Marinomonas mediterranea MMB-1: one gene and its partner. The protein of the gene in region 1 interacts with the protein of each later gene in a pairwise test. Links are inferred from orthologs where the notes say so. Each region holds a gene or a part of one and is shown in the gene's direction. Other genes may lie near its edges. The genes, in order: gyrB and gyrA.

Region 1 (6,727 bases):
GTGCGCTAAAACGAGTGATTGCTAACTCGCATTTTACTGGACGCGCGATAACGCCAGACTTCGTTAGAGAGTCACTAAAAGACTTGCTAGCCTTGCAAGACAAGCTAGTAAACATTGATAATATCCAGCGAATTGTTGCTGAGTATTATAAGATAAAGATCAGCGATCTTTTGTCGAAACGTCGCAGCCGCTCTGTCGCAAGACCGCGCCAGGTTGCTATGTCACTCGCAAAAGAACTTACGAACCACAGTTTACCGGAAATCGGTGACGCGTTTGGCGGTCGTGATCATACGACGGCATTGCATGCGATTCGTAAGATAAAAGAGTTACAAGATACGGATTCTGATATCCGAGAAGACTACAAACAATTGATGCGAATTTTGACCACCTGATCGGTCTAAGACTTTAAGTTAACGAGGAAAATATGAAATTTTCAGTCGTCCGTGAGACGCTTCTAAAGCCATTACAATTAGTTGCAGGCGTCGTTGAACGTAAACAGACTATGCCAGTATTAGCAAACGTACTGGTTGAGGTTAAAGACCAGGTATTAACGCTAACAGGTTCTGATTTAGAAGTTGAATTAGTCGGTCAGGTACCACTTGATGATTGCCAAGAAGGTCGAATTACCGTTCCAGCTCGTAAGCTGGTGGACATTTGTAAAAGCTTACCAGACAGCGCCGTGATTGAGTTTTCACTTGATGAGCAAAAAGCCATCATTCGCTCAGGTCGCTCACGTTTTAGTTTGTCTACTTTGCCTGCCGATGAGTTCCCTAATATTCAAGACATGCAGGGTGATTTAACGGTTAATGTGGCTCAGTCCAGTGTTCGACGTCTAATCGATCGCACTGGTTTTGCGATGGCAAACCAAGATGTACGTTACTACTTGAATGGCATGTTGTTTGAAGTGGCCGATGGTCAATTGCGTGTTGTTGCGACTGATGGACACCGTTTGGCAACCGCCATTGAAGATGCGCAAGTCAGCGGCGATTTAACGCAAGTTATTGTACCTCGTAAAGGCGTTCTGGAATTAAACCGCTTGTTGAGCGATACAGATGAGCTGGTTGAACTGAAAATAGGTTCTAATCACGTTCGAGCAACGATTGATGACTATACCTTCACGTCGAAATTGGTCGACGGCAAGTTCCCTGATTACCATCGTGTTATCCCTCGCAATAATGAAAAAATGGTCATTGCTGATCGCCAAGAGTTGCGTCAGGTTTTCTTACGCGCGTCGATTCTTTCTAACGAAAAATACCGCGGTGTTCGTTTGATCTTATCTAATGGCATGCTTCAGGTATTCGCGAACAACCCTGAGCAGGAAGAAGCGGAAGAGTCCGTATTGGTTCAATATCAGGGCGATGGTATGGAAGTTGGCTTCAACGTTGGTTATTTACTTGATGTGCTTGGCGTTGTTGATGCTCAAGAAGTTCGTATCGCGATGAACGATTCCAACAGCAGTGCTCTCATCGAAGAAGCGCAAAGTCACGCAGCACAATACGTCGTGATGCCGATGCGTCTCTAACTTTTTGACATAAAAGGCGTGGTCTAAACACACCACGCCTTTTAACATAGCCTTTCCTATATGCCACTGGCACGTCTAGATATCGCAAAACTGCGAAACCTCACAAAAATTCAGTTTGAGCCTTCCCATCAGGTCAATGTTATTGTCGGTGAAAATGGCAGTGGCAAAACATCAGTGTTAGAAGCCATTCACTTGCTCTCCTACGGGCGTTCTTTTCGAAGTCATAAACACAAAACCTATATTCAGCATGATCAGGCAGAATGCATTGTATTCGCACAACTTAAAGCGAGCACCAGTGTCTTTCCTATCGGCCTTAAACGTGCTCGCGATGGGGCGATAGACGTGCGTGTTCAAGGTGAGAAGGTCCACTCTATTGTCGAGCTTGCTGAGCGCCTCCCAGTTCAATTGATTAACCCCGATGCGTTTCGATTATTAGAAGGCTCGCCTAAGATTCGACGTCAGTTTGTCGATTGGGGAGCCTTTCACTTTGATGTTCAATTCATGCCAGCATGGAGAGATTGGCAAAAAGCATTAAAACAGCGGAATAGCTTGCTTAAACGTGGTAAAATTTCACCTAATTTACTGGCTGCTTTTGACCAAGAGCTGATCAGACTTGGTGGAACCGTCAATGAGGTCCGTCAAGCCTATGTAAAGCATTTAATTCCATACTTTAAAACCGTATTAAATGCGCTGTCCGATGAGCTCGATGTCTCTTTAAATTTTACCCAAGGGTGGGATGCTCAAAAGACACTCGCAGAAGCGCTTGAGTCTGGAGTAAATCGCGATATTGAGCTTGGTTACACACATTCAGGGCCGCAAAGAGCGGACTTGCGAGTAAAAACCAAAGCGGGTGATGCACTAGACACGCTTTCCCGTGGTCAGCAAAAGCTGGTGGTGTCCGCACTGAAAATAGCGCAAGGACAAGTGTTGACTGATATGGGTCGGCCCTTGGTGTTTTTAGTGGATGACTTACCAGCCGAATTAGATGCCAACCATCGTCAAAAATTATGTCGATTGTTAGAATCGCTTAACAGCCAAATATTTATAACCAGTGTTGGATCAGACAGTTTGGATTTTGTCTGGTCTGATGCGACAGATGTTCGTCACTTTGCTATGCGTAATGGCGAGTTGCAGAGGGTTGCAGGAGACTTAAATGAGTGAAAACAATTACGATTCGTCCAGTATAAAGGTGCTCAAGGGGCTCGATGCCGTCCGTAAACGTCCCGGTATGTATATCGGTGATACGGACGACGGAACAGGTCTGCACCACATGGTGTTTGAAGTCGTCGATAACTCGATTGACGAAGCCTTAGCAGGCCACTGTGACACGATCACAGTCACCATTCACCCAGACGAGTCTGTGTCTGTTTCGGATAACGGCCGTGGTATTCCGGTAGACATGCACGAAGAAGAAGGTGTCTCTGCTGCCGAAGTGATCATGACGGTATTGCACGCTGGTGGTAAGTTTGATGACAACTCGTACAAAGTATCTGGTGGTCTTCATGGCGTGGGGGTTTCGGTTGTAAACGCCCTATCAGAAAGTCTGACGTTGACCATTCGTAAAGACGGCAAAATCTATGAGCAGAATTATGTTCATGGTGTTCCGCAAGCACCATTAGCCATCATAGGTGACACGGATGGCGCCGGAACATCGGTTCACTTTAAGCCTTCTGCAGATACTTTTAGCAACATTTTATTTATCTACGATATCCTTGCGAAGCGTTTACGTGAATTGTCTTTCTTGAACTCTGGTGTGGCGATTCACTTAAAAGATGAGCGCAGTGGTAAGGAAGAATTCTTCAATTACGAAGGCGGTTTACGTTCTTTCGTAGAACATTTGAATACTAACAAGACGCCGATTAATGACATTTTCCACTTTATTTGTCAGCGCGACGACCTAGAAGACGGTATCGCTGTGGAAGTGGCATTGCAGTGGAACGAAGGTTTTCAGGAAAACATCTACTGTTACACCAACAACATTCCGCAACGAGACGGCGGCACTCACTTAGCTGGTTTCCGTGGTGCTTTGACGCGTACGCTTAATAATTTCATTGAGTCAGAAGGCTTGGCGAAGAAACAAAAAGTGGCAACAACGGGTGATGACTCCCGTGAAGGTTTGACTGCCATTGTGTCGGTGAAAGTACCCGATCCTAAGTTCTCTTCTCAAACTAAAGATAAACTGGTGTCTTCTGAAGTAAAAACGGCAGTTGAACAAGAAATGGCGAAACGTTTCGCTGAATACCTGCTTGAAAAGCCAAATGAAGCCAAAATCATCGTTAACAAGATGATTGATGCTGCCCGCGCCCGTGAAGCGGCTCGTCGTGCACGTGATATGACGCGACGTAAAGGCGCATTGGACATTGCAGGCTTACCGGGTAAATTGGCAGACTGTCAGGAAAAAGACCCAGCACTTTCTGAAATCTACCTAGTGGAGGGTGACTCTGCAGGTGGTTCTGCAAAACAAGGCCGTGACCGTCGTACTCAGGCTATCCTGCCTTTGAAAGGTAAGATACTGAACGTTGAGAAAGCCCGTTTTGATAAAATGCTGTCATCGGCTGAAGTTGGCACGCTGATTACTGCATTGGGTTGTGGTATCGGTCGTGACGAGTTTAATCCTGATAAATTACGTTATCACAGCATTGTTATCATGACCGATGCCGACGTCGATGGTTCTCACATTCGTACTCTTTTATTGACGTTCTTCTTCCGTCAAATGCCGGAAATTATAGAACGCGGGCACATCTTTATCGCTCAACCGCCTTTGTATAAAGTGACGCGTCGTAAGAACGAACTGTATATTAAAGACGAGCATGCACTTGAGCAGCATCTAATCGAAGTGGCTCTAGACGGCGCCGCATTGTACGTAAATGAAGGAGCGCCTGGCATTCAAGGTAGTGCGTTAGCGAAGCTGATTCGTGACTACATTGCAATTCAAGAAGACATTGAGCGTATGGCTCGTGTGTACCCACAAGATGTCATGAGCAAGCTTCTGTATGTTGCACCGCTTCGTTCTGAATCATTAACGGACGAAACAGAGGTCGCTGAATGGGTAGAACTACTTCGTCAGCAAATGCCAATGGATACCCGTACGGGCTTCCAGTTCGACTTCTCTGTAGAGAAAGACGAAGAGCGTAATGTCTACTTACCTGTTGTCGACATCATGTCGCATGGCGTAAACAACCGTTACCGCTTCGAAGCAACCTTCTTCTCATCGCCAGAGTACGCTCGCATTGTCGAGCTGTCAGAGACGGTGAAAGAGTTGTTCAGCGAAGAGTCTTACATCCAACGTGGTGAACGCACACAGATCGTAACCGACATTGACGTGATGAAAACATGGTTGATGAAAGAAGCGAAACGTGGAATGGACGTACAGCGTTACAAAGGATTGGGAGAGATGAACCCTGATCAACTTTGGGAAACGACCATGGACCCTGATTCTCGTCGTATGCTTCGTGTGACCATTGATGACGCGGTTGCAGCCGATCAAATGTTTACCACACTGATGGGCGACGAAGTTGAACCACGTCGTAACTTCATACAAGACAATGCATTGTCTGTAGCGAATTTGGACGTTTAATTAATCGTTAGTTTCGCGTAAGAATATAAAAAGCCCGATTTAGTTTTCTAAATCGGGCTTTTTTACTTTTTGCATGCGGCTCAATGTAGGGGAAACGATGAGCCGCAAGTTTTGACGCTATGTCGTTGCTTAAAGCGCTGCTTTAATGCTGTCTTGAATCGGTGTAGAAGGACGGCCGATTAGTGTTTCTAGGTCCTTGCTGTCGCTGTATAGCGCACCATTGGATGTACCCACATCTGAGTCCGCTAGAACAGCGGCGAACCCTTCTGGAAGACCTACACCGACAAGTACTTTTGTGTATTCTTCTGCTGGAAGATCTTGGTAAATTACTGTTTTACCAGATAGCTCGCTAACGTATTGAGCGTATTCTGTTAGCGTGTAAGCGGTAGAACCTGCCAATTCGTAAGTTTTACCTGCGTGACCTTCCGTTGAAACGGCTACCGCTGCTGCTTCTGCGTAGTCAGCACGTGTTGCAGAGGCGAATTTACCGTCTTTTGCACTACCTAATACAGCACCGTGTTCCAATGCTAAGCCTAGGTTTTCAGTGTAGTTTTCGTTGTACCAGCTGTTACGTAGGAGTACGTGAGGAACGCCAGACTCCGTCAAGGCTTTTTCAGTACCAACGTGCTCTTGTGCCAAGATCATTGGAGACTCAGTTGCGTTTAGTAGGCTGGTGTATGCGATGAGCTCAACGCCCGCTTCTTTTGCTGCGTTGATGACGTTCTGGTGCTGTGGAAGACGTTGACCCACTTCGCTAGAAGAAACCAAAACAACGCGTTTTACGCCTTCTAGTGCTGTCGTCAATGTTGCTGGATCTGAGTAGTCTGCTTTGCGTACTACAACGCCTTGGTCAGCCAGGTCTGCCGCTTTTTCTGGTGAACGAACGCCGGCAACGATGTCGCTTGCTGGTGTGCCGCGTGCTACTAAGCTCTCGATGACTAATTTACCTAATTTGCCTGTTGCGCCTGTTACTAAAATCATAATGTTGACTCCTAAGTTAGATTCTTTATGAAATGTTATTTTCTGTGAGAAAGTAGTTGGTTAATTCGATAAAACTAATTTAGACTATAAACTAACTAAAAGTAAGTACGTACAAAAAGGTAAGTATGAAAAAAATTGTGCAAATATATGGTAAACCGATGGACATCGATTCTGAGAAGATGTTTGCCGAATACGATCGAGGTGACGTTCTGTCCAGTAACTGTCCTTCTAGAGAGATTATGAAGCACATAACCAGCCGTTGGGGCATTATGGTTTTTGTGGTTCTGCGGGATCGAGAGAAGCACCGTTTCAGTCATTTGCGTCGACGTATTGAAGGCGTCAGTGAGAAGATGCTGGCACAAACGTTAAAACAACTCGAAGGCGATGGTCTGGTTGAACGTATTGTTTACCCTGTGGTACCGCCGCATGTTGAGTATCAATTGACGGAGTTAGGGCACGAGGCCTGTAAAAAGGTGCTTGAATTGGTTTGTTGGATCGAAGGCAATACCATCGACATCATGGAGCAGAAATTAGGGGCAGGATAGTTGGCATTTGCTTTAAAGTCTGCACCTAAATAGTGGGTTAATATTTTAGAAAATTAAGTATTTGTTTTTAAAGCTCACTACTTCTTTTTGTACGATCTCCGT
Region 2 (6,853 bases), 1.6 Mb from region 1 along the record:
CTTGTCCCACCATTTGCTTGCGAGCGCTTCAAACTTGGCAATCTCTTCTTGGTCAACGTTCAGGCTTGATGTGTGGTGTTCAGTCATTGTTATATCCTGCATAAAATCTAACGGCTCTGTAGGCTTTTTACGCTTGAGAGGTGCTTACAGATGAAAAAAATTTCTTATTAACTTTCGGCATTATAACGACTTAGGATGCAATGACTACAAAAAAACAAAGGCTTGTCACGGTTTAGTCATAGTTTGCGTCAATTAGAGCTGATTTTGTTGTGTGCCGACGAAACGTGTTGGCAAAATATGGGTGTTCCACAAATGGTTGTGATATAATTTCGCGCTTATAAAAAGATAGTAGGAAGTCATTTCGACTTCAGGCATAAGGATCGGTTGTACCTATGGGTGAATTAGCCAAAGAAATCATTCCTGTCAGTATAGAAAACGAATTAAAAGGTTCGTACCTTGATTACGCAATGAGTGTTATCGTTGGGCGAGCTCTCCCCGACGTGCGTGATGGTTTGAAACCAGTGCATCGCCGTGTTTTGTATGCGATGAACGAATTAAAAAATGATTGGAATAAACCCTACAAAAAGTCTGCTCGTATTGTTGGTGACGTAATAGGTAAATATCACCCGCATGGTGATTCCGCGGTTTACGAGACAATTGTCCGTATGGCCCAGCCTTTCTCAATGCGTTACACCTTAGTAGATGGTCAGGGTAACTTCGGTTCTGTCGATGGTGATAGCGCTGCAGCAATGCGTTATACCGAAATAAGAATGGACAAAATCTCTCATCACTTATTGATGGATTTAGAGAAAGAGACCGTTGACTTTGTTCCTAACTATGATGAATCGGAAACCATGCCGGAGGTGCTTCCTGCACGAATCCCTGGCTTATTGGTAAACGGTTCTGCTGGTATCGCTGTGGGTATGGCGACCAATATCCCTCCTCATAACCTTACTGAAGTTATTAATGGTTGTTTGGCTTTGATCGATCGTCCTGAGATTGAGATCGATGAGCTGATGGAGTTTATTCCTGGTCCTGATTTCCCTACAGGTGCGTTCATTAATGGTCGCGCAGGTATTGTTGAAGCTTATAAAACAGGGCGTGGTCGCATCTATATGCGTGCTCGTCATCATGTTGAAGATATGGAAAAAGGCAACCGACAGGCGATTGTCTTTACTGAGATTCCATATCAGCTGAACAAAGCAAAAGTTATTGAAAAAATCGCTGAGCTTGTAAAAGAGAAAAAGCTTGAAGGCATCAGTGAACTGCGTGACGAGTCTGACAAAGACGGTATGCGTATTGTGATCGAGCTTCGTCGCGGTGAAAACCCTGATGTCGTTGTGAACAATATCTTTACCCAAACTCAGTTGCAGTCTGTGTTTGGTATTAACATGGTTGCCTTGGTTGATGGGCGTCCTGAGTTGCTTAATCTTAAGCAAATCCTTGAGTGCTTTGTACGCCACCGTCGCGAAGTAGTAACTCGACGTACTATCTTTGAGCTTCGTAAAGCGCGTGAGCGTGGTCATATACTCGAAGGTTTAGCCGTTGCGCTTGCTAATATTGATCGCGTAATTGAGCTGATTCGTACTTCACCGTCTTCTGCAGAGGCGCGTGAGAAGTTGATCGCTGAATCGTGGCAGCCAGGTGACGTGATGGCTATGTTGGAAAGGGCTGGCGCAGATGCTTGTCGCCCTGATGACTTAGATCCTCAGTTTGGCTTTAATAATGGCGCGTATCGCCTATCTCCTGATCAGGCGCAAGCTATACTGGACCTACGTTTACACCGTCTAACTGGATTGGAGCATGAGAAGTTACTTTCTGAGTACAAAGATCTCATTGCTGTTATCGCTGAGTTATTGGAAATATTAGGTAATCCAACGCGCTTGATGGAAGTTATTTGTGAGGAGTTGGAGGCTGTTCGAGACCAGTTTGGTGACGAGCGCTTGACTGAAATTCTCACTTCTCGTCAAGACCTAACCATTGCAGATCTTATTGATGAAGCGCCAATGGTTGTGACTATTTCGGATACAGGTTATGCGAAGTCTCAGCCACTTGAAGAGTACAAGGCTCAGCGTCGCGGCGGACGAGGAAAGTCCTCTGCAACCATGAAAGACGAAGATCATATTAGTCACCTTTTGGTCACTAGTAGCCATGATACGGTTATGTTGTTCAGTAACTTTGGTAAAGTCTATTGGCTGCGCGTGTTTGAGATTCCTGTAGCGAGCCGTACTGCTAAAGGTCGTCCGATTGTAAACTTGTTGCCATTAGCAGAAGGGGAGCATATCTCTGCTTTGCTTCCGCTTAACGATGAAATGGAAGATTCGTATATTTTCATGGCGACAGCGAATGGTACTGTGAAGAAGACTGCTGTTGAGTACTTTGCTCGCCCACGTTCAACAGGCTTGATCGCTTTAAGTCTCGATGAGAATGATGAGCTTGTGGGTGTGGCGCAAACGTCAGGCGAAAATGACATTATGCTTGTGTCCAGTTCCGGCAAAACGATCCGATTTAAGGAGAGTGATGTTAGGGCAATGGGTCGTACTGCGGCCGGTGTTCGTGGTATCCGTTTAGCGGATGAGTATAAGGTGGTTTCACTTATCGTTCCGCAAGAAGGTTGTTCTGTTCTATTCGCTTGTGAGAATGGGTTTGGTAAGCGTACATTGACCGAAGACTTTCCAGTGTATGGTCGAGGTGGACAAGGTGTCATTGGTATTCAGGTTTCCGAGCGTAATGGTCCAGTTGTTGGGGCGACGCAGGTCGAGGATACAGATGAAATCATGCTGATTTCTGATCAGGGGACTCTTGTTCGTACGAGAGCGTCTGAGGTTTCTTGCCAAGGTCGAAATACTCAGGGTGTGACTTTGATTCGATTGATGAATGATGAGCATCTTGTTGGTGTTGAGCGTGTTGTCGATGAAGATGACGATGCTGGCGAAGATGCTGAGTCTGAAGAGCGGGGTGAGGAACAGGCTACAACGCCTGATGCACCAGAGGCTGAAAAAACGGACGAAGCGCCCGACAGTGAAGGCGAAGAGTAAATAAAGATGGCGCACATTGTGCGCCTCTTTTATGTTGGATATTGGAAAAGTGTTACTTAGTTCGATGTTGCTTGTTGAGTGATGGCGGATGATTTTATTAAGTAAGTGAGATGATGGGGATATTGGCGGAATGAGTCGTTCTTTTAATTTTTGTTCTGGTCCTGCAGCGCTGCCGGAAGCTGTATTGAAAAAGGCGCAAGCAGAGTTGTTAAATTGGCACGGAGCAGGTGTTTCTGTGATGGAAATGAGTCACAGAAGTAGTGAATTTACTTCCATTTTGGAATCCGCCAAAGCACGTTTAACTCGTCTGCTCGATATTCCAGATAATTATGAAATTCTGTTTGTGCAGGGTGGCGCTTCTACTCTGTTTGCACAAATTCCGGCAAACTTTGTGACAGATCATAAAACCGTTTGTTATTTGGATACTGGTGCTTGGTCTGCTAAGGCGATTAAAGAAGCGAAGAAGTATGCAGATGTCATCGTCTCTGGCTCTACTAAAGAACAAAATTATACGACGGTACCTAGTTGGGAGGAGCTCAATCTAGACCCTAATGCCGCGTACCTTCATATTACGCCGAATGAAACGATAGGTGGTCTTGAATTTGATGATCTGCCTGAAACGGATTTGCCTATAATTGCAGACCTTTCATCTACCATTTTGTCTCGTTCTATCGATGTCAGTAAATATGGCATGATTTACGCGGGTGCTCAGAAAAATGTAGGGCCGGCAGGGGTTGTTATCTGTATTGTCCGCAAAGATCTATTGGAGCGTTCTGATAACGAGGCCCTTCCTTCTACTTGGTCGTTTGCAAACCTTGCCAAAAATAACTCTATGATAAATACGCCGCCAACATTCGCGATTTATCTTGCTGATCTCGTGTTTGAGTGGTTGGAAGCGTTGGGTGGCGTAGAAGCTATTGAGAAAGTGAATGAGCAAAAAGCGGCACGCCTTTATAAAGCGATTGATGGTAGTAAGTTGTATAGCAACCCCATCGATGTAGCCTATCGCTCACGTATGAATGTGCCGTTTGTGTTAGCGGATGAATCTCTTGAGCAGACGTTCTTGGCGGAGTCTGAGGCGGCGGGTTTGAGGACATTGGCTGGACATCGTTCTGTAGGTGGTATGCGAGCGAGTATTTATAATGCAATGCCTGTCGAAGGTGTTGAGGCGCTTATTGAATTTATGCGAGATTTTGAGTCTCGTTACGGAGCTTAAGCATGCTTGATAAAAAGATGTTGCCAGATACGCTTCCTGGTCTGAGAGACCGAATTGATGAGATAGATCAGAAAATTCAGCAACTTATCAATGAAAGAGCGTTGTGCGCGCAAAAAGTTGCTGATGTTAAGGTTGCAGAGCAAGGTGAAGAGGGCGTTGTCTTTTATCGCCCCGAGCGTGAAGCGCAGGTTCTGCGGCGCGTTATGGAGCGCAACGAGGGTCCGCTGGGGAACGAAGAAATGGCGAAAGTATTTCGCCAAATTATGTCTTCTTGTTTGGCGTTAGAAAAGCCTATGCGTATTGCATTTTTAGGGCCTGAAGGGACATTTACTCAGCAAGCTGCTCATAAGCACTTTGGTAAATCTATCGTAAGTGCTCCTATGGCTGCTATTGATGAGGTGTTTCGTGAAGTTGAGTCTGGCGCGGCAAACTACGGTGTTGTGCCTGTAGAGAATTCTACGGAAGGTGTTGTAAATCACACGTTGGATAGTTTTCGTTCATCGCACCTGAAAATTTGCGGTGAGGTTGAGGAGCGTATTCATCATCACTTGTTGATTAGTCCTAATATTAACGCGGAAGATGTTACGCACATTTATTCTCATCAGCAGGCTTTGGCTCAGTGTCGAGCGTGGTTGGATCGCTATTGGCCTCACGTGGAGCGTGTTTCTGTGAGTTCTAATGCAGAGGCTGCTCGTCTTGTTTCAGAGGCTGGGCGTAACGGCAAGGCTGTTGCTGCGATTGCGGGTGAAATAGCATGTGAGCTATATGGGTTGCAGAAAGAATCTTCTAATATCGAGGATCACCCTGAGAATACGACTCGATTCTTGATTATTGGGAATCAAGATGTGCCAGCGAGTGGCAGCGATAAAACCTCTTTGCTAATCAGTGCTAAAAATGAGCCGGGCGCATTGTATCGTTTATTGGAAGCGTTTGAGCGTCATCGTGTCGATATGACGCGGCTAGAAACTCGCCCTTCATTGATCAGCAAATGGGGGTATATTTTTTATATCGATTGCGTAGGGCATTATTCGGACGCGTCTTGTAAAGCGGTAATAAGTGAGCTTCGAGAGCGTGCTTCGGAAGTGAAAGTGCTTGGTTCATACCCGGTCGCGGTATTGTAAAAAAAGACGTTATTGGTGGTTGATGCAATAGAAAATGCTTTGGCTGCCTCAATTTAAAATAGGTTGTTGCATGCAAGACGAGAAAGTGTCTGAGCATTTTGGAAATGTATTAATTATCGGTTTAGGTATGATCGGTGGCTCTTTTGCGAAGGCGCTTAAAAATAAGGGTGTGGCTACCCTGTTTGGCGCTGACAGAAGAGACGCAGAGTTGACGCTTGGTATTTCAACGGGCGTTATTGATTATGCTGCGCAGTTGGATCAAGAAACCATTGCCCAAATGGATGTGATTGTATTGGCGACGCCAGTGCGCGCAATGGCCTCCGTGTTAAAAGAAATACATGCTTTTATTCGTCCGGACACCTTGATTACGGACGTAGGCTCAACGAAAGGGAGTGTCGTTGAGGCGGCTAAAAAGGTATTTGGTTATGCTCCCGCTAATTTTATCCCTGGTCACCCGATTGCCGGTGCCGAGAAAAGTGGTGTATTGGCGGCCAATCCTCATCTATTTGAACGTCATATGGCCATTGTAACTCCGTTACCAGAGAGCGACCCCGTTCTATTGGACAGGCTTTATAAGTTATGGGAAGCGGTTGGCTCAGATGTCGTGGGCATGGATGTTGAGCATCACGACCATGTGTTGGCGTCATCCAGTCATTTACCTCATTTATTGGCATATACTTTGGTTGATACGCTTGCGAACAGTGAAAAAAGCCAAGATGTCTTTAAATTTGCGGCGGGCGGTTTTCGTGATTTTACTCGGATTGCATCGAGTGATCCGGTTATGTGGCGTGATGTATTTTTGGCTAACAAAGAAGCGACGTTAGCAACGCTCGACCTTTTTACTGATCGGTTGTCTTTTATGAGGCAAGTCATAGTAGAAGGCGATGGGGCGAGTATGTTTGGTGTTTTCTCTCGCGCTAAGTCTGCAAGAGATCACTTCTTGAGGTTACTTGAACAGCGTACCTTGGGAGGTCAGTCAGAAGTTAAACCCGTCTCTATTTCCTTATCTTCTGTTAATGCAGTGAAAGGTGCGGTTTCTTTGACGGGTGACAAATCTTTGTCACATAGAGTGGTTATACTCGCCGCCCTTAGTTGTGGAGTGAGTACGATAGATAATCTGGATCTCACTGGGAACGTTAAAGTGACGGTTCAGGCACTGCGTGATATGGGTGTGGTAATTGATGATATTGGATTGAATCAGGTGAGAGTTCACGGTGTGGGGTTGAAGGGGCTTAAGGCGCCAATTGCACCGATTAATGTGCATTCATCTCTCACCAGTTTGTATCTTTTGCTTCCGGTTTTGGCTGGACAGGAGTTTGAAGTCTCCGTGACGGCGGATGAGGTACTTTTAAATCGTCCTATTTCATCATTGTTGGCAATATTGAGCTCAATGGGAGCGACGGTCGAGACTGCTGCTGCAGATTGTTTGCCTGTCACTATAAAGTCGAGAGTGCCAAAAGCGTTGGATATTGCGTTGG

Evidence for each region.
Region 2: the proteins of gyrB (region 1) and gyrA interact in binary tests that used the Escherichia coli proteins (3 or more experiments, as listed by UniProt). The link is inferred for Marinomonas mediterranea MMB-1 from one-to-one orthologs.

The regions. Positions count from the first base shown.
Region 1 is NC_015276.1:1,212-7,938, forward strand. The notes cover bases 2,276-5,387. They hold gyrB (DNA topoisomerase (ATP-hydrolyzing) subunit B), read left to right. Parts: upstream 2,276-2,675; coding sequence 2,676-5,099; downstream 5,100-5,387. Other genes in these bases: recF (DNA replication/repair protein RecF), read left to right, coding at 2,276-2,683; MARME_RS00030 (SDR family oxidoreductase), read right to left, coding at 5,229-5,387. Outside these bases: chromosomal replication initiator protein DnaA, read left to right, coding at 1-392; dnaN (DNA polymerase III subunit beta), read left to right, coding at 425-1,522; more of recF, read left to right, coding at 1,583-2,275; more of MARME_RS00030, read right to left, coding at 5,388-6,080; MARME_RS00035 (winged helix-turn-helix transcriptional regulator), read left to right, coding at 6,206-6,625. UniProt on the Escherichia coli protein: DNA gyrase negatively supercoils closed circular double-stranded DNA in an ATP-dependent manner to maintain chromosomes in an underwound state.
Region 2 is NC_015276.1:1,633,814-1,640,666, forward strand. What follows is about bases 1-3,238. They hold gyrA (DNA gyrase subunit A), read left to right. Parts: upstream 1-392; coding sequence 393-3,038; downstream 3,039-3,238. Other genes in these bases: ubiG (bifunctional 2-polyprenyl-6-hydroxyphenol methylase/3-demethylubiquinol 3-O-methyltransferase UbiG), read right to left, coding at 1-87; serC (3-phosphoserine/phosphohydroxythreonine transaminase), read left to right, coding at 3,169-3,238. Outside these bases: more of serC, read left to right, coding at 3,239-4,254; pheA (prephenate dehydratase), read left to right, coding at 4,257-5,375; MARME_RS07365 (prephenate dehydrogenase/arogenate dehydrogenase family protein), read left to right, coding at 5,446-6,853. UniProt on the Escherichia coli protein: A type II topoisomerase that negatively supercoils closed circular double-stranded (ds) DNA in an ATP-dependent manner to maintain chromosomes in an underwound state.